Martelella endophytica: one gene and its partner. Each later gene encodes a partner of the first gene's protein in a complex. Links are inferred from orthologs where the notes say so. Each region holds a gene or a part of one and is shown in the gene's direction. Other genes may lie near its edges. The genes, in order: dnaN and dinB.

Evidence for each region.
Region 2: the proteins of dnaN (region 1) and dinB are in contact, whole or in part, in a solved structure (PDB 1OK7), measured with the Escherichia coli proteins. The link is inferred for Martelella endophytica from one-to-one orthologs.

Annotation. Positions count from the first base shown.
Region 1 is NZ_CP010803.1:4,468,770-4,478,195, reverse strand. What follows is about bases 1-2,904. They hold dnaN (DNA polymerase III subunit beta), read left to right. Parts: upstream 1-845; coding sequence 846-1,964; downstream 1,965-2,904. Other genes in these bases: pyrF (orotidine-5'-phosphate decarboxylase), read left to right, coding at 2,580-2,904; TM49_RS20875 (histidine phosphatase family protein), read left to right, coding at 1,987-2,583; rsmI (16S rRNA (cytidine(1402)-2'-O)-methyltransferase), read right to left, coding at 1-597. In the rest of the region: more of pyrF, read left to right, coding at 2,905-3,290; TM49_RS20865 (complex I NDUFA9 subunit family protein), read left to right, coding at 3,474-4,445; TM49_RS23745 (hypothetical protein), read left to right, coding at 4,588-4,737; TM49_RS23240 (BFD-like (2Fe-2S) protein), read left to right, coding at 4,858-5,244; bfr (bacterioferritin), read left to right, coding at 5,192-5,677; TM49_RS20845 (metallophosphoesterase family protein), read right to left, coding at 5,725-6,582; TM49_RS20840 (diacylglycerol/lipid kinase family protein), read right to left, coding at 6,596-7,498; TM49_RS20835 (RNA pyrophosphohydrolase), read right to left, coding at 7,571-8,086; TM49_RS20830 (MFS transporter), read left to right, coding at 8,333-9,426. UniProt on the Escherichia coli protein: Confers DNA tethering and processivity to DNA polymerases and other proteins. Acts as a clamp, forming a ring around DNA (a reaction catalyzed by the clamp-loading complex) which diffuses in an ATP-independent manner freely and bidirectionally along dsDNA.
Region 2 is NZ_CP010803.1:3,526,794-3,536,279, forward strand. The notes cover bases 3,711-6,674. They hold dinB (DNA polymerase IV), read left to right. Parts: upstream 3,711-4,615; coding sequence 4,616-5,734; downstream 5,735-6,674. Other genes in these bases: TM49_RS16220 (ATP-dependent helicase), read left to right, coding at 3,711-3,891; TM49_RS16225 (SOS response-associated peptidase), read left to right, coding at 3,904-4,557; TM49_RS16235 (restriction endonuclease), read right to left, coding at 5,904-6,674. In the rest of the region: TM49_RS16210 (Y-family DNA polymerase), read right to left, coding at 1-961; TM49_RS16215 (ImuA family protein), read right to left, coding at 876-1,637; more of TM49_RS16220, read left to right, coding at 1,822-3,710; more of TM49_RS16235, read right to left, coding at 6,675-6,908; TM49_RS16240 (ATP-dependent nuclease), read left to right, coding at 7,478-9,301; TM49_RS16245 (ATP-dependent helicase), read left to right, coding at 9,282-9,486. UniProt on the Escherichia coli protein: Poorly processive, error-prone DNA polymerase involved in translesion repair and untargeted mutagenesis. Copies undamaged DNA at stalled replication forks, which arise in vivo from mismatched or misaligned primer ends.

The DNA of each region.
Region 1 (9,426 bases):
TTCGGCCCCCAGAACGTCTGCGGCGGCTGCAAGTGTGGCGCCGATGCGGTGGGGCGATTCGAAGAAGATCAGCGTCGCCTGCACCGTGGTCAGTTCGGCGAAGCGGTCGCGCCGCCCCTTGTCCTTTGCCGGCGGAAAGCCCGCGAAGAAGAAGGCATCGTTCGGCAGGCCAGCGCCGACGAGGGCTGCAAGCGGTGCGGAGGCGCCCGGAACCGGCGTCACCCTGATGCCTTCGGCGATCGCCAACAGCGACAGCCGGTAACCGGGGTCGGAAACGAGCGGCGTCCCCGCATCGGAGACGAGCGCAACGCTCTTGCCATCGCGGAGCGCTTCCATCAGCTTTTCGCCGGCCTGTTCCGCATTGTGTTCGTGATAGGCGAACGGACGCTTGCGAATGGCGAAGCGGTCGAGCAGCTTGCGGGTGACGCGGGTATCCTCACAGGCGAGAATATCGGCACCGGCCAGCGTTTCCAGCGCCCTTATGGTGATGTCGCCAAGATTGCCGATCGGGGTCGCAACAAGATAGAGCCCCGGCGCCAGCGGCCGCGCCTCGATGGCGTGGCCTGAAATTTCAAACCGGTTGCTGTCGTCGCTCATGCTGTCATTCCCGCTCAGTTTCCCTTTCCTTTGAACACGACCGCCAGGCAGCCGGCAAGAGGGCTGCCTGGCGGTCGTGAGGCCTCTTGTCAAAACAGTGATTGGGATAAACCCCGCAGCAGATAGGAGCCCCTTGCATTCGAAGCTCAAATGGGGTCATTTTGTCTCCCCGCCTGTGCCCCTTGTGGCGCATGCCTCATTGACTGCCTGCCGGCACCCGTCCGGGCGAAAGAGTGAAAGCGAAAGTCATGCGTATCACGCTTGAGAGATCCAATCTGTTGAAGTCCCTGAACCACGTCCATCGCGTGGTCGAGCGCCGCAACACCATTCCGATTCTCTCCAATGTTCTCCTGAAGGCCGAAGGCGCTGACCTCGAGATGAAGGCGACCGACCTCGATCTCGAGATCACCGAGAAGACGCCGGCAATGGTTGAGCAGGCCGGTGCGACCACGGTGCCCGCACATCTTCTCTATGAAATCGTGCGCAAGCTCGCAGACGGCTCGGAAGTCTCGCTTGCAACCGATACCGACGGGCAGACCATCTCGGTCGCTTCCGGCAGGTCCAAGTTTTCGCTGCAGTGCCTGCCGCAGGAGGATTTTCCGGATCTTACGGCCGGCACCTTCAGCCATGCCTTCCAGCTGAAGGCCAGCGATCTGAAGATGCTGATCGATCGCACCCAGTTCGCGATCTCCACCGAGGAAACCCGCTACTATCTGAACGGTATCTTCTTCCACGCCATGAGCGAGGGCAAGGCGCTGAAGCTGCGTGCCGTCGCCACCGATGGCCACCGTCTTGCCCGTGCCGAGGTCGACGCACCGTCGGGCTGCGAAAACATGCCGGGCGTTATCATCCCGCGCAAGACGGTCGGCGAGTTGCAGAAGCTCATGGACGACCCGGAAATCATCGTGAAGGTCGAGGTTTCCGATGCCAAGATCCGCTTCACCATCGGTTCCGTGGTGCTGACCTCGAAGCTGATCGACGGCACCTTCCCGGATTACCAGCGTGTCATCCCTGCCAATAACGACCGCGAGATGCGCATCGATTGCCAGGATTTCACCCGCGCAGTCGATCGTGTGTCGACGGTCTCGTCGGAACGCGGCCGTGCGGTCAAGCTGTCGCTGACCGAGGGGCAACTGACGCTCACCGTCAACAATCCCGATTCCGGCAGCGCCACCGACGAGCTTCCCGTCGGCTACGAGAGCGAGCCGATGGATATCGGCTTCAACGCCAAGTACCTCCTCGACATCACCGGCCAGCTCACCGGCGATGAGGCGATCTTCCTGTTTGCCGATGCCGGTTCGCCGACGCTGGTGCGCGATACCGCGAACGATCAGGCGCTTTATGTCCTGATGCCGATGCGCGTCTAGCAGGCCATGCGGGGAGGGGATCGTGTTCGCCGTCTACATCACCCACCCGCAGGTTCTGATCGATCCCGAGGTGCCGGTGCCTGACTGGGGGCTCTCGGCGACGGGCGCCGCCCGCGCCGAGACGGCCGCCCGCCTCTCCTGGGTGCAGGCGCTTTCCCGTATCGTTTCCAGCGACGAGGTGAAAGCGAAGAAAACGGCCGCGTTCTTCGGCCGGGCCACCGGCATCGAACCCGAAATCCTGCCTGATTTTCACGAAAACGACCGCAGCGCGACCGGCTTCCTGCCGCCCGATGTCTTCGAGGCCGCGGCGGACGCCTTCTTTGCCGAGCCGGAGAAGTCCTTTCGCGGCTGGGAGCGCGCGGTCGACGCGCAAAAGCGGATCGTGACGGCGGTGAATGATGTGCTGGCAAGGCATGACACCCGTCAGCCGGTCGCCTTCGTCGGCCATGGCGTTGTCGGAACGCTGCTCAAATGCCATCTGAAAGGTGTTGAAATCAGCCGCGCCGAGGATCAGGGCGCTGGTGGTGGCGGCAATCTTTTCGCCTTCAGCCTTTCCGAAAGGGCGGTTTTGTGCGATTGGACACCCATCGAAACATGGCAGGGATGGACCGGACAATGATTGCACGCGATCGACTCATTGTGGGGCTTGATGTACCGACCGTCGCCGAGGCGGCCACCATGGTCGAGACGCTCGGCGATAGCGTCAGCTTCTACAAGATCGGCTACCAGCTCGCCTTTGCCGGCGGGCTTTCCTTTGCCCGCGAACTGGTCGACAGCGGCAAGAAGGTATTTCTCGACATGAAGCTCCTCGACATCGACAACACGGTGGCGAAGGGGGTGGAGAACATTTCCCGGATGGGTGTGACCATGCTGACGCTGCACGCCTATCCGAAGGCGATGCGCGCGGCGGTCGAGGCCGCGGCCGGAACGCCGCTCTGCCTCCTCGGCGTCACGGTGCTCACCTCCATGGATGACGGCGACCTGATCGAGGCCGGCTACACGACCGATGCGCGAACCCTGGTCGAAAAGCGGGCGGAGCAGGCGCGGGCGGCCGGCATGGGTGGCATCGTCTGCTCGGCGGCGGAAGCCGAGCGGGTCCGCGCGATCACCGGTCCCGAAATGGCGATCGTTACCCCGGGCATCCGCCCCGCGGGCGTCGCAGCCAACGACCAGAAGCGCGTCATGACACCACGCGACGCCATAGTCGCCGGTGCCAGTCATCTGGTTGTCGGCCGGCCGATCGTCGCTGCGTCCGATCCGCGTGCCGCAGCACAGCAGGTGCTGACGGAGATGCAGACGACAATGATGGCGCCGGCAAACGATTGACGGACGACCACTTGCGGCCGCCCGCAACCGTCTCTGTGTCGCTTTGGTCACGCGGTCTGCAATTTTGACGGTTGCCATGATTGTAATATCGCAGTGCGGCAGCTTGACCCTTCACCTCGGGTCCGGATTGGGCTAAGGGACGGGGGTAAACTTTCAGGGTTTCGACGACATCAGGAGCTAGGCATGACGCTTTCGAACATTCCCCCGCTGGTCACGGTTTTCGGCGGTTCGGGTTTTATCGGCCGCTATGTCGTCCGGCTTCTGGCCAAGCGAGGCTATCGCATCCGCGTCGCCGTGCGCCGTCCCGATCTGGCGCTGTTCCTGCAGCCGCTCGGCAATGTCGGCCAGATCACCTTCATGCAGGCCAATCTGCGTTACGGTGATTCCGTGCGCCGGGCCGTCGAGGGCGCCGATCATGTCGTCAACTGCGTCGGCGTGCTGTTTGAAAGCGGCAAGAACGGATTCGACGCCGTCCAGGCAGAGGGCGCCCGCCTGATTGCCGAAGCGGCGCGCGATGCCGGCGCCGCGCTCACCCATGTTTCCGCCATCGGCGCCGATCCCGACAGCCTGTCGCATTACGCCCGGTCGAAGGGCCAGGCGGAAGCCACTGTCCGCGAAATCTGTCCCGATGCTGTCATTATGCGGCCGTCGATCGTGTTCGGCCCTGAGGACGACTTCTTCAACAAGTTCGGCAAGATGACGCTGATCTCGCCCTTCCTTCCGCTCATCGGCGGTGGCAAGACGAAGTTCCAGCCCGTCTATGTCGGCGATGTTGCCGAGGTCATTGCCCGTTCCGTTGACGGCAAGGTCGAAAAGGGCAAGACCTACGAACTCGGAGGGCGTGACGTTCTCACCTTCCGTGAATGCCTCGAAAAGGTGCTTTCCGCGACCGGCCGCAAGCGCGCGCTGGTCTCGCTGCCCTTCGGGCTCGCCTCGCTGATTGGCGGCATTGCTGCTGCCATTCCGCTCATCAAGCCGCCGCTGACCGCCGACCAGGTGAAGCTTCTGAAGACCGATACGATCGTGTCGAAGGAAGCCGAAGCGGAAGGCCGCACGCTGAAGGGCCTGGGCATTCGCCCGGCCCAGCTCGACGCCATCCTGCCCAGCTATCTGGTGCAGTACCGTCAGCATGGACAATTCGGAAAGCCTGCTTAAGACAGGACACCTGCGCCACACATGACATAAAAAATGCGCATTGTCGGGAACCCGTCATACCGCTTGCGTCTTTACTGTTTATTGAAGGGTCACAGGGATGATGGCCCGACGGGACTTTGGTGAAAATAAGGTGTCTTCCAAAATGGGTAAATCGATTGCTGTCCTGTTTGCTGGTGCGGCTCTGATCATTGTGGCTGCCTCTCTCGTGGCGCCCGGTACTGTTGCTGCGACGAAGGGCTGCGCGCCGGCCTATGGTGTGGATCCGTGCGCGGTCACGGCCGCCGTCAACTGATCTGCGCCCTTCTGGCGGCGTCGCTAGGCGCCGCCCTATTTGCCTGAGGCTTAATGTCGCGGCCCTCGCCGCATCACATTTAAGGGAATGTGAGTCCGATACTCAGGTTTAATCTTGACAATGAGCATCCTCTTTTGCGAAGAGAGGCCATCAGTGACAGCCGTCAATGGTGAGAGAATGCTTGTCTGCAGCTGCAATTTCATTACTGAAAAGGAAATCGTGGAGGTCGTTACCGAACTCCTCGATGAGGATTGCTGGCAAATCATAGTTCCGGCCAAGGTCTACCACCGCATGTCGAAGCGGGGCCGGTGTTGCGGCTGTTTTCCCAACGTCATCGATATCATCGTCCGTACTTCAGAGCAGTATCACCACAATCGCCACTCGACCGGCGAGAAGTTTTGTGATTTTTTGAGCCGCCTGAAGCAATTCCAGGAACATAAAAGGAGAACGGACGTTGAAAGGCGACAAAAAAGTAATCGAGCGGCTGAACGAAGCCCTGTTTCTTGAGCTCGGCGCCGTCAATCAGTACTGGCTTCACTACCGTCTTCTCGAAGACTGGGGCCTGACCAAGCTCGCCGCCAAGGAGCGTGCCGAGTCCATCGAAGAGATGCACCACGCCGACAAGCTCGTTGACCGCATCATCTTCCTCGAAGGCCATCCCAACCTGCAGACCGTGGCGCCGCTGCGCATCGGCCAGACCGTTAAGGAAGTCCTCGAAGGCGATCTCGCCGGTGAATACGAGGCGCGCAATTCCTACAAGGAAAGTCGCGACATCTGTCACGAGGCTGGCGATTACGTCAGCATGAAGCTCTTCGAAGAACTGATGATCGACGAGGAAGGTCACATCGACTTCCTCGAGACCCAGCTTGAGCTGCTGGAATCGCTTGGCGAAAAGAAATACGCCCAGCTCAACGCCGGCGCGACCAACGAAGCCGAATAGGCTTTAGCGATCTTTGCTGTTTCAAGGCCCGGCCCGCGCGCCGGGCCTTATGCGTTTCCACCCATGCGGGGCGGCGCAAGCGGCGGCGCATGGGTGACATCGCCGTCGACCCACTGTCCGTCCTGCCATTGCCGCACCGACACCTTCAGGCTTTCGCCCTCGATATCGATGATGTTGTAGGCATTGGGCTCGCCACGCAGCCGGGTCGAGATCGCCGAGCCGGCTTGAACCACAAGGATAGGGGCCGCAGCGGCCTGACGCGCGCCTGCCGGTGCGCCCTCCTGGACCTCGTTCTGGTGCGGGTAGCGGCGGACATAGGACATGTGGAAGTGCCCGGACAGGACGAGGCGCACACCGAGTGTCGCGAAGGTCTCAAGCGCGCGGTCGGCGTGTTTCACTAGGCGCATCGCCTTCTCGCCGGGGATTTCCGGCTGCAGCAACGGATGATGCGCGACGATCACCCGGATGGCGGCCGGGTCTGCCGTCTCCAGGCGCTCCCGCAAGGCACCAAGCTGCTTTCCGTTGATCGAGCCGTGCGACCAGTTCAGGCCGAGTCGCAGCCGCCGCGCCGTGTTGATGCCGGCAAGCACCACCTTTCGCCCCTCAAACAGGGGCTCGATCTCGGGGTGGATATGGGTGCGATAGAGGCCGTATGGCTCGGTAAAGCGTGCGAGCAGGTTGCGCGCCGGGACATCATGATTGCCGGGCACGGCGAAGAATGGCGCATCGAGTGTTTCCAGAAAGGCCGCGGCGGTTTCGAATTCGGCCTCGCTGCCGGTCTGGGTGAAATCGCCGCTGACGACGACGAGATCGGGTCGGCGGGCGTTGACCTCGTCGGCAATCATGCCGGCAAGCCCGTCGTCGTGATGTCCGAAGTGGAGGTCTGAGAGGTGGGCGATGCGCATCGGGGCTCTCCCGTCAGCTTGGGGGTGCCAGCACCGCCACGGTGCCGGGTCGGATCGAGAAATCGAGCGTGCCGGTGATCAGGGCGATTTCGCCGTCGATCATCACCTGCGTTGCCGGCTTGCGGCCGCGCAGCCGCACCGTGCGCACTTCGGCGACATCGATCGCCACGTCATTGCGCCAGCGGCCGATGAGCATGCCGATGGTCAGTCGGAAAACATCGGCGAGTGTCAGCCGCCGGATGCGGTAGAGGCAGAGCACGCCGCGATCAAGCCGGCTTCGCGCGAAGAAGCGCCCGAAGCCCTCGTCATAGCCATTGTTGGCCACAGCCACCGAATAGAGCCTCTCGGTGCGGCTCTCGCCGTTTTCGATCCGCGCGATCATCGGTCGGGCGCGGGCGAGGCGGCGCAGGAAATAGGCGGCGAGGCCCAGATAGGTGCGAAGGCCGGAGCGGTGGCGGATGCGTTCCCGTCCGGCGGCAATGCCGGGCACCAGCCCGACCACCACCTTGTGCAGGAAAACCCGGCCGTTCAGCACGCCAGCATCGATGTGGCGGACGTGCATGTCGGGGATCGCGCCGATCGCCGTATCGATATCCAGCGGGATATCGAGATCGCGCGCGAGAAGATTGGCCGTGCCAAGCGGCACGATGGCAAGCGTCTTCCTGGTACCGATCAGGGCCTCCGCGATCGCCGTGACCGTGCCGTCGCCGCCGGCGGCGACGATCAGCGGTGCCTCGCTTTCCACGGCGCGAAGAATACGCGCCTCAAGCGGCGCTTCGCGATCGGCATCGATGGTCGCGCGGATGCCGGCTTCGGTGAAGCGCTCGACAAGCGTTTCCGCCAGGTCCGCCTTCTCGGCGCTCCCCGCATTGGCGTTCAACACGATGTGGCACTGTTCGAACCTGCCGGGCGGCATCGGGATCCCTCTTGCGGCGGCGGGCTTCCCCGCACCTGAAGAACGCATTGCACGACCGAAAGTTTCGGCAGATCAGCCGGAAACGAGGTGCCGGAACTCAGCGACGACCTGTTCATAGACCGCCCTCTTGAAGGCGACGATGAGCGAGGGGAGCGCGTCGATATCGGCCCACTGCCAGGCATCGAACTCGCGCGCGTGGCCTTCAGGCGGCGGATCGATGGCGATCTCGCTCTCGTCGCCGTTGAAGCGGAAGGCGAACCAGCGCTGGGTCTGGCCACGGTAGCGCCCGTGCAGGCCGATACCGATCAGATGGTCGGGAAGATCGTAGTTGATCCATCCCCTGGTCTCGGCAAGGAGTTCGACCGTCTTCATGCCGGTCTCCTCGTAAAGCTCGCGTTTTGCCGCCACAAGCGGCGTCTCGCCGGGATCTATGCCACCCTGCGGCATCTGCCAGAGCTGCGGTGTGCCATCGGACTCGGTGTTGTTCTCCGAAAGCCGCCGGCCGAGCCAGACCTTGCCTTCGGGATTGAGGATCATGACGCCGACATTCGGGCGATAGGGCAGGTCGTGGGCGCGTCGTGCAGGCATGGCGGGGATTTCCTTTGGGGCAGGGGCTGACGCGACCATCCCTAGCGCATCAGGCGGGAAAGGCAAACCGTCTGCCGATCCGGCGAAGAGGTGCCGCGACAGTACCGCAACGACGATGTCCGCTCTGGACAAGCACAGTGCCGCAGACAATGCTGCCGCACGTTCTATGCAGGGGATGGTGGCTTGACGATTGCCGGCGACGAAACAGATATCGCGACGGGTGGCCGACGCGGCGTTTTCGGATGGATGATGTTCGACTGGGCCGCGCAGCCCTTCTTCACCGTCGTCACCACCTTCATCTTCGGTCCCTATTTCGTCAACGAGCTCGGGGCCGACCCGGTTGCGGGCCAGGCGGCCTGGGCGAATGCCGCGACGGTTGCCGGCATCATCATCGCTTTTGGCGCGCCGGTGGCCGGCGCGCTCGCGGATGCGGCCGGCGGCAACAAGCGGTTCATCGGCATGCTCGCCGTCCTGCAGGTCGCAGGCCTCGCAATGCTCTGGCTTGCCGCGCCCGGCAGCGGCTATTTCTGGCCGGCGGCCTTCATCGTGCTCGCGACCGTCGCGGCCGAACTCTCCGTGGTCTTCAACGATGCGATGCTGCCGCATCTGGTGCCGCCTCAAGCTCTCAACCGGACCTCGAACGATGCGTGGGGGCTCGGCTATCTCGGCGGCATGATCTTTCTCATCAGCTTCCTTCTCTGGTTCGCTGCCGATCCCGATACCGGCCTCACCCTTCTCGGCCAGCCCGCACTGTTCGGGCTCGATGCCATCGCAGGAGAGCCGGCGAGGCTGACCGGACCGCTCTCGGCTGCGTGGTACCTCATCTTCCTGCTGCCGATGCTGGTTTTCACGCCGGATATCGCGCGGCGCAAGCGTGCCGGCCATGCCGTTGCCGAAGGCCTCTCCGAACTGAAACGGACGGTGCTCTCGCTTAAGGACAGGCCGGACCTGCTCCGCTTCCTCATTGCCCGCATGCTCTACATGGACGGCGTCAACGGCCTGCTGATCCTCGGCGGCGCCTTCGCGGCGGCGACCTTCGGCTGGTCGACCATGGAGATCGGCATTTTCGGCATCGTGCTGAACGTCGCGGCCATCTTCGGCTGCTTCATCGCTGCCCGGCTCGGGCGGCTGGTGAGTGCCGGCCCGGTGATCGTCACCGCCCTCGTCATGCTGATCATGGCGACGCTCGGCGTCGTCTCGACGGACGATGGCGCGACCCTGTTCGGGCTGCTTCCGCTCGGGCCCGGTGGCGGCGGTCTGTTCTCAGCCGGAGCGGAAAAGGCGTTTCTTGCTTACGGCGTGATCATCGGGCTTGCCTTCGGCCCGGTGCAGGCGGCCTC
Region 2 (9,486 bases), 940 kb from region 1 along the record:
GCCTGTCGCGGAACAGTCGGACAAGGCGTCTGGGATCGCGCACCGGCTGGGCAGTGCCGACGCGGACGAACTGCATGGTGTTGTCGACGCGGTGGAACAGGAGATCCAGCCGCCGGGCGCCAAGGCCGCGCCTTTCGAGTTCAAGGCAAAGGGCGTCTGCGAGCTTGGCGATATAGCGGGCGATCGTCTCCGGGGCACCGATGGGCTCGGCAAAGGCCTTGCGCACCTCGACCAGCTCCGGCGAGCGGATCGGATCGACCGGCTCGGCAATCCGGCCAAGCGCCTGGTCCAAACGCCGGACGATTTCCGGGCCGAAGCGCAGTGTCAGCGGTGCGCGCGGCTGATCCAGCAGCTCGCCAATAGTCTCGAAGCCGAGTGTGTGCAGGTCGGACACTGTTGCGGGACTGAGCCTCAGCGCTGATAGCGGCATGGTTCGCAACATTGCCTCACTTTCGCCCGCTGGGATAACAATTGAAGGTCGCGCCAGAAACCGAGCTGCTGCATGCGCCGCGCCCCATGTGTCCGCGACCGCAGCACGCGCCTCGACGGCGGCCGCTGCGAAACGCCTGATCATGTCGGCAAGCATGGCGTCCTCTCCACCGTGCAGGTGATCGGCGCCGGTCGTATCGATGACGAGACCATCCGGCGGATCGGCCATCACCACCGGCGAAATCCGCTGAAGCGCCCAGAGCGCCAGCTTGTCCAACCCCTCGGTTTCGGCGGCAGGATCGGAATCGGCAATGATAAGGCCCGGCACAAGGGCTTGTGCCTTGGTGACGGCCATGCCGATCCGAACGCCAAGCTGTTCGGCATTGGCGTCGAGTGCCGTGATCAGCCTGCGACGGCCGGTGCGGCCGGCCATGACGAGCGGCGCATCAGCGGGAGGCGATGCGTCGCCCGATTTCCTTCTGAGGCGATCCGTCGGCCACCTCGGAAGGAAGAGCGAGACGACCCGTGTCATCACACGCCTCCAGTTCAAAATCGGCACTTTCTCCGGCACGACATCGGATGAGTTCGACCAGCCAGCGCGCGCGGCCAAGGCCGGGAACGGGCAGGGGTCGCGAGGGCAGGACGGAGACCCGCCAGCGGGTGACGCTCGCCGTCGGCTGCCCGAAATCGCCGGCCTCGGTCTGCCGTCGCCATCGGCGCAAAGCCAGCCCGATGGTGTTGGAAGTCTCGGCCGCCAGTTGCAGACGGCGCGAGGCGGTCATGGAAAGACGCGCCGTCTCCGCGACAACCGCGCCGAGCCCGCCATGGCGAAGCCCTTCCTCGAAACAGGCGAGCAGAGCCTTTTCGTCGCCGGCCTCGACATGGATCACGCGGTCGGGCTGAAGCCCGGCCTGGGCGATGGCCGGTGCAAACAGGTCTGGTCGCGTGACCACCCAGAGCACCTTGCCTCGGGTGCGTGCGGCAATGCCCGCCACGAACAATGCAGCCGCCGCTCCATCGACAGCGCCATTGCCGCCGCCCGCCACCTCATGCAGACAGCCGAGCGCCAGACCGCCGCCTGGAAGTCTGCGATCGATGTCCTTCAGGCCGAACGGCAGAACCGAACGCGCGCGTCCACCCGGTCCTTCGAGATGCGCGATGCGCTCCCGAAGCTCTGCGATGGCGGGACTGGATGCGGGGTTCGGCATGGTGTCGGACTGTCTCCTTCAGGACTTTGCAACGGCGGAATTCTCCGATATGTTCCTTATTTGTTCTTTCTTAGGTTTCGAGTCAATCGACCTCATTGGCGGGCCCTGTGGACGGCGACTGGGACAGAACACCGATGCGTGAGGCGCGCGTCGTTGAATCACAAGGGGTTTAGGGTAGGGCGGTATGAGCGCGGCGCATCTCGAAAAATTGAACGACAACCAGCGGGCCGCGGTTCTGCATGGCACGGATTTGCCTGATGGCGCCATCGGCGGACCGCTGCTGATCATTGCGGGAGCGGGCTCCGGAAAGACCAATACGCTTGCCCATCGCGTGGCCCAGCTCGTCATCTCCGGAGCGGATCCGCGCCGGATCCTGCTGATGACCTTTTCCCGTCGTGCCGCCGCCGAAATGGGAAAGCGTGTCGAGCGGATCTGCGCAAAGACGCTTGGTGACAAGGCCGGGATCATGGCGGACGGGCTTGCCTGGTCCGGCACCTTCCACGGTATCGGCGCCCGGTTGTTGCGCGAGTATGCGATCGAGCTTGGTCTCGATCCGCAGTTCACCATCCATGACCGCGAGGATTCGGCCGATCTGATGAACCTCGCCCGCCATGAGCTCGGCTTCTCCAAGACAGAAAGCCGGTTTCCGGCCAAGGGCACCTGCCTTTCGATCTATTCGCGCACCGTCAATGCCGAGGCGCCACTCTCGGAAATCCTGAGAGCGAACTTTCCGTGGTGTGCCGCCTGGGAACAGGAACTGAGGGAGCTGTTTGCGGCCTATGTCGAGGCCAAGCAGGTCCAGAACGTCCTCGATTACGATGACCTGCTGCTCTACTGGGCGCAGACCATGGGCGATCCGGCGCTTGCCACCGAGATCGGCGGACGCTGGGATCATGTGCTGGTCGACGAATACCAGGATACCAACCGCCTGCAGTCCTCGATCCTGATGGCGCTCAAACTTGGCGGCCGGGGGCTGACGGTGGTCGGTGACGATGCGCAGTCGATCTATTCGTTCCGGGCGGCCACGGTTCGCAACATCCTCGACTTCCCGAATGGATTCTCGCCGAAGGCCGATGTGATCACGCTCGACCGCAATTACCGGTCGACGCAGCCGATCCTCGCTGCGGCCAATGGCGTCATCGGTCTTGCCCAGGAGCGCTACACCAAGGATCTCTGGACCGACCGCGTTTCAACCGAAAAGCCGCGGCTGGTGACGGTTCGCGACGAGGGCGATCAGGCGCGGTTCATTGCCGACGAGGTGCTCGACAATCGCGAGGGTGGCATGCGGCTGAAGGACCAGGCCGTGCTGTTTCGTGCGAGCCATCACAGTGGGCCGCTGGAGGTGGAACTCACCCGTCGCAACATTCCCTTCGTGAAGTTCGGTGGCCTGAAATTCCTCGATTCCGCGCATGTGAAGGACATGCTGGCAGCACTCCGGTTTGCCCAGAACATGCGCGATCGCGTGGCGGGCTTCAGGCTGATGCAGCTCTTGCCAGGTGTGGGGCCGGCCTCGGCGCAAAATGCGCTGGACGCGATTGCTGAAACCACCGATCCGGTAGAGACACTGGCGGCCCTGCCAGCGCCCGCGCGAGCAGTAGCCGACTGGCCGGGTCTTGTGTCCTTGGTAACGGACCTCCGCCAATCAAACATGGGCTGGCCCGCTGAAATCGGCCGGGTCCGGGCATGGTATGAGCCGTATCTGGAGCGCATCCATGAAGACTTCGAGATGCGCCGTGCCGATCTTCTGCAGCTTGAAGACATTGCCGCTGGCTATCCGTCACGGGAACGGTTCCTGACCGAGCTGACGCTCGACCCGCCCGATGCTACCTCCGGACAGGCCGGTGTGCCTCTGCTCGATGAGGATTATCTGATCCTCTCGACCATCCATTCGGCCAAGGGGCAGGAGTGGCGCTCGGTCTTCGTCCTCAATGCGGTCGACGGTTGCATTCCCTCCGATCTTGGCGTCGGCACGACCGACGACATCGAGGAAGAGCGACGCCTGCTTTACGTGGCTATGACGCGGGCACGGGACAGCCTGAACCTTGTCGTTCCACAGCGCTTCTTCACGCATGGACAGTCCTCGACCGGCGACAGGCATGTCTATGCCTCGCGGACCCGATTCATTCCCGCTATGTTGTTGCAGCATTTTGAGAACAGGACATGGCCGGTGGTGAAGCCCGGGCAACAGAACAACGCGGGCCCGCGGCAGGTTCGGCTTGATGTCGGCGCGCGGATGCGCGGGATGTGGCGCTAACGGAGAGGGGACTTGTGCAATCTCTACAATCTGACGACGACACGGGATGCCGTCGTCCAGTTTAGCAAGGCGATGAGCGACAAGGCCGGATGGAACGAGCCGTCGCTCAACGTCTATCCCAACACGCTGGCGCCGATCGTTCGCGTCGGTGGCGATGGCAAACGGGAAATCGTCAGTGCCACCTGGGGCATGCCGACGCCGCCGGCCTTCGTCAAAGGCAAGGCCGATCGTGGGGTCACCAATATCCGCAACGTCGGATCTCCGCATTGGCGGCGCTGGCTTGGGCCGACAAGCCGCTGCGTCGTGCCGTTCACGTCATTTGCAGAACCCGATCCCGCCAGCAAGGTGGAGGGCGGGCGCGTGCCGAATGCCTGGTTTGCGCAGAACCCCGACCGGCCGCTGATGTTCTTTGCCGGTTTCTGGACGCCGTGGAAGGGTGTGCGGAAGGTCCGCGATGGCGAACAGGAATACGAACTGTTCGGGTTTCTTACGACAACACCGAACGAGATCGTCAAACCCATTCATGAGAAGGCGATGCCGGCGATCCTGACGACGCCGGAGGAAGTCGCTCTGTGGCTCACCGGCGAGTGGGCAGATGTGAAACACCTTCAGCGACCGCTGCCCGGAAACATGCTGGTCGTGGTCGACCCTCCTGAAAACTCCTAAGACGAATAACGTCGTCACGGATCACGCTCTTGAGATGGTCATGGCCGCCCTGGATGAAATGACAGCCTTGGAAAGAGACCACGAGGTCAAAACGGATGGTGCTGCCCCAGTCATCCGCAAGATCATCCATGTCGATATGGATGCCTTTTATGCCTCCGTCGAGCAGCGCGACAATCCCGACTTGAGAGGCAAGCCGGTCGCAGTCGGAGGCTCGGCGGCCAGAGGTGTCGTCGCGGCGGCCAGCTATGAGGCGCGGGCGTTTGGTGTGCGATCCGCGCTCCCCTCCGTGACCGCTAAGCGCCGCTGTCCCGACCTGGTCTTCGTGAAACCGCGGTTTGACGTCTACCGGTCGGTCTCGGCGCAAATTCATCAGATATTTGCCGAGCATACAGATCTGATCGAGCCGCTTTCGCTCGATGAGGCCTATCTCGATGTAACCGAAAACAAGCAAGGCATCGCGTTCGCAACCGAGATCGCGACGATCATTCGCGCCCGTATCAAGGAAGTGACCGGCCTCAACGCGTCTGCCGGGATTTCCTACTGCAAGTTCCTCGCGAAGATGGCGAGCGATCTGAACAAGCCAAACGGTCAGGCCGTGATCACGCCGAAGATGGGGCCGGCATTTGTTGCTGACCTCGCCGTCAAGAAATTCCATGGCGTCGGGCCGGCGACGGCCGAAAAGATGCAGCGGCTCGGGATCGTGACCGGAGCCGATCTGCGTCAGAAACCGCTCGCCTTCCTGCGTGACAACTTCGGCAAGTCGGGCGGGTGGTATTATCGGATCTCGCGGGGGATCGACGAGCGGCCGGTTCAGCCCGATCGGCCGCGCAAATCGATCGGCGCGGAAGACACGTTTGCTGCCGATATATTCGAGTTGGAGGCGGCGAGGGCGGAGTTGATTTCGCTTGCAGAGAAGGTCTGGCGCCACGCTGAGAACAAGCAGATCAGTGGGCGGACCGTCACGCTGAAGGTGAAATATGCTGACTTCCAGCAGATCACACGGAGCCGGACGGTTGGCCAAAATATGCGAAGTGCAAGCGATATTGCTGGAATTGCCAACGTGATGCTGACCGAGGTGTTTCCAATTCAAAAGGGTATCCGCCTGCTCGGGATTACCCTTTCCTCATTAGGGGAAAGCTCTGATGGAATACGAGAGCCTCAGATGAGTTTGCTGTGATCCCCACGACCGAAGGAAGAGACGTCTACTCTGCAGGTCCGACAGAAGCGAGAGAAAACCTTGGCACGCTGTGAACGGCAGTAAAGGGGCCGGAAGCGGACCTTCCGGTTCAAAGCACTGGAGGTGGCAAAACTAACGCGAGTTATAATCGCGATGACAGCGCGTGTCATTAGAATGCGCCTGCTATCAAGCCCGCTTCGGGCCTTCGCATCGCCTCTATCCACGCTTGCACCTGTGCGCGGTTCGCCGTCGTGATCGGATAAGCACGCGCGCTCACGTCGCTCGATGCGCCTGGGCTGATGTCGCTCGTTGTTACCACAAGCCCTGCATCGGCGCGCTCCTCAAGCATGTCGGCATAAAGCGCTTTCACCACCACGCGCCCGACCTTGCGCTTTTGGCGCTTGCACTGAACGATCACCGCCGGCGGCGCGCCCGGCGGTGCGTCGGCGTTCCACAGCCGCACATCGATGCTACCGTCGTTGCGTCCGGGCCCTAGCTCGACACTGTAGCCGCCGCGCTGGAACCACTCGGCGGTCAGTCCCTCGAATTGCCGCCAGTGAATGTCCTTGAGCCGTTCGGGATGGCTCGCAAGGTAGTTGATGAAGCGCTGATCGAAATAGCGCATGGGTTCGGCTGGAAGCTGCTCGCTCGCGAACAGCGCATCGAGTGTGATCCGATCAGCAAGCGCCACCGACCGCGTGAAAAAGGGCGAGAAGGCGAGATGATGGGTCATCGCCTCTTGGAGCGCGTCCCAGACGCCGGCCTTGCCTGCGACCATCGCCTTCAATTCCGCCAGGATCGCCGCCTGTTCAGCTTCATTGCTGCTGCGCAGGCGCAGATAATGGCTGGCGACCGCCTCGATTTCCAGCATCTCATCGAGCGTCGCAAATTCCCGCCAGTCACGCCCGACCAGCTTCATCAGTCGGATGCCCAGCGTCGGCATGCCTGGTTCGTCGGTGACGCCGAGCGCATACAGCAGATCACCGACCGTATCGGCATATTCATCCGATCCCACCCGCATCGCGACATCCCCTTCGAGGCCTTCACGCAAGCTGTGCACCTTCGGCAGATGCGCGAGTATCTCGGCTTCATTGAGCGCAAAACCGGAGCGCACTCCGGCATCCTCGCTGAGCGAGGTACGGAACGCAAAAGAGGGCATGATGATATGGCCCATTAGCTAGTCGTTCATTGTACTGCTGGGGAGCTGAGGCGGCCTAAAAGTGAACTTAATCTCTGTCGCTCCTACATCGCCAAAAATTGCCCAAACGTCGTCGCTCCCAGTGCGTTGAGCGCCTGCTTGATTGGCTGCTGATTCGTTGACAGGCAAATGTCAGTTTTCCTAGCGTGACCGCCAAGACCTGCCATTCCGCTTTACCACTTAATCGGGAACATTCAGCATACGCAAGCCGAGCGGCTACTTTCGGCAATTCTATAGCCCGCGCAAACGACCAGAATGACGGCGCTTAGCCGCCAGACCGCTCATGGCGCAACAAGATCGACAGAACCGGGGCCGTGAACGGACTGTCCGGACTTGGCAGTGGGCGAAGAAACAGCTGCCATAGACCACGGTCGGCCTCCATGACCGCTTCCGACCCCATCTCGGACACTCGATGGCCGTTTGCAGATCCCCGAAAGCTGTCCTTCGTACAACGACTGAGTACGACAAGTTCGGGGCCGATCTAAACAGTCCTAGTCATGCTGAAATGTGATCAGTTATGATATAAGTTGGTATGAGGGGGCACTATGTATCTGTCGCGAATCAGGATTGAGAATTTCCGCAACTTCCGCGACCTTGATGTCGCGCTTGGCGGTAACATTGTCATTGTCGGCGAAAACCGCGTCGGAAAGAGCAATTTGCTCTTTGGCCTGCGCCTTGTCTTCGACCCCTCACTGCCCGATAGCGGCCGACAGCTCGGCCTCGCGGACTTCTGGGACGGGTTGGAGGAGATTACCGCTGATACGACCATAACCATTTCGGTAGAGATCAAGGATTTTGAGGACGACCTCGACGTCTTGGCGGTGCTGACCGACTATCGACTCAATAGCGATCCGAACACCGTCTGCCTTACTTATCAATTGCGTGCTCAGCCTGGCCTTGGTCATGCCCCCGCTAGTGACGATGATTTCTCATTTGTCTGCTTCGGTGGCGAGGATGAAGCTAAGCGCTTCGGTCATGATCTTCGGCGCCGCATCACGATGGACTTACTGCAGGCCCTTCGGGATGCGGAGGGCGATCTTGCTGCTTGGCGCCGATCCCCCCTTCGTCCTCTCGTCGAAGATGCATTCATCGGAATCGACAAGGATGCTCTCAAAGAAATTGGAGAGAAGATTGCAGGGGCCAGTGCCGCGGCGATCGATTTCGATGAGGTGAAGACGCTCGAAGTCAACATCTCAGAGCTATTTTTGGCAATGGCCGGCTCGAAGCAGGATGTGCATCCATCACTTGGCTTCAGCTCGACCGACGCCACGCGCATCAACCGGCAGATTCGGCTGCTGATAGATGAAGGGCGACGTGGCATCGCCGACGCCAGTCTCGGCTCGGCAAACCTCATCTTTCTCACGCTCAAACTGCTTGATCTGCAGCGCTTGATCACTGCCAACAAGCGCGATCACTCGTTGCTCGCGATCGAGGAGCCGGAGGCGCACCTGCATCCGCATCTTCAACGCCTAGTTTACAAGCATCTCTTTGAGACTATCGTCGATGGCGGAGACGGCGTTGATGCTGACAACGACGAAGATGCCGCTGGTCCGCTTTCGGTTATTCTGACCACCCACTCGCCGCATATTGCAAGTGTTGCCCCGTTGGAATCGCTCCTACTCTTGCGAGCTTCCTTAAACGAGGGAACGGTGGGATATTCGACCGCTGCAGCGGACTTCACCAAAGCCGAAACCGAAGATCTCCAGCGATATCTGGATGTCACTCGTGCAGAGATGGTCTTCGCGCGCGGTGTCATCCTCGTCGAAGGCGAAGCAGAGCGGTTTCTGATCCCAGCATTTGCCGAGGGTATGGGCATCTCGCTCGATGAGCATGGGGTGTCGGTGTGCTCTGTCGCCGGGACGAACTTTCAGCCGTATGTCAAGCTGCTCTGCGCTTTGGGCATCCCATTCTCCGTGATCACCGATTATGACGAAGTGGACGAGATGCCACGCGCCAACAATCGGGCGCTCAAGCTCATTCGGATCATCGACGAAGCCGCTGAGGAGGGTGACACTGACGCAGTAATCAAAGCCATCGAGGACAAGGGAACATGGAAGGAGACATTTGCGGAAATCGAGAAGTTCGGCATCTTCGTGAACGGGAGTACGCTTGAGACCGAGCTGTTCGAGGGGGACTATGCTCAGGAGATGATCGACACCCTCCGTGAGCAGAAATTCGGCGCCGGACGCAAGGCATTCCTTGATGCATGGGAAGCGCAGCCAGAGGATTTCGACGCTGATGAACTGCTGAAGATGATCGAGCAAATGGGCAAGGGGCGGTTCGCGCAAAGACTAGCGACGCGTTCGGCCGGCAAGCCCGTGCCCGACTATATTAAAGATGCGATTAATCATGTCATCCGTCTCGTCTAACAGGGCACTTTTTCTTAAGGCGGCAGAGGATCTGCGTTCTAATGACAAGCAGTGGCAGGCCTATGAAGCTGCGGGGCATTGCGTGTTGCTGGCTGGGCCAGGCAGCGGCAAAACCAAGACGCTGACGGTCAAACTTGCCAGAATGCTTAGCGAAGATGTGGACGAGCCACGCGGTATTGCCTGTA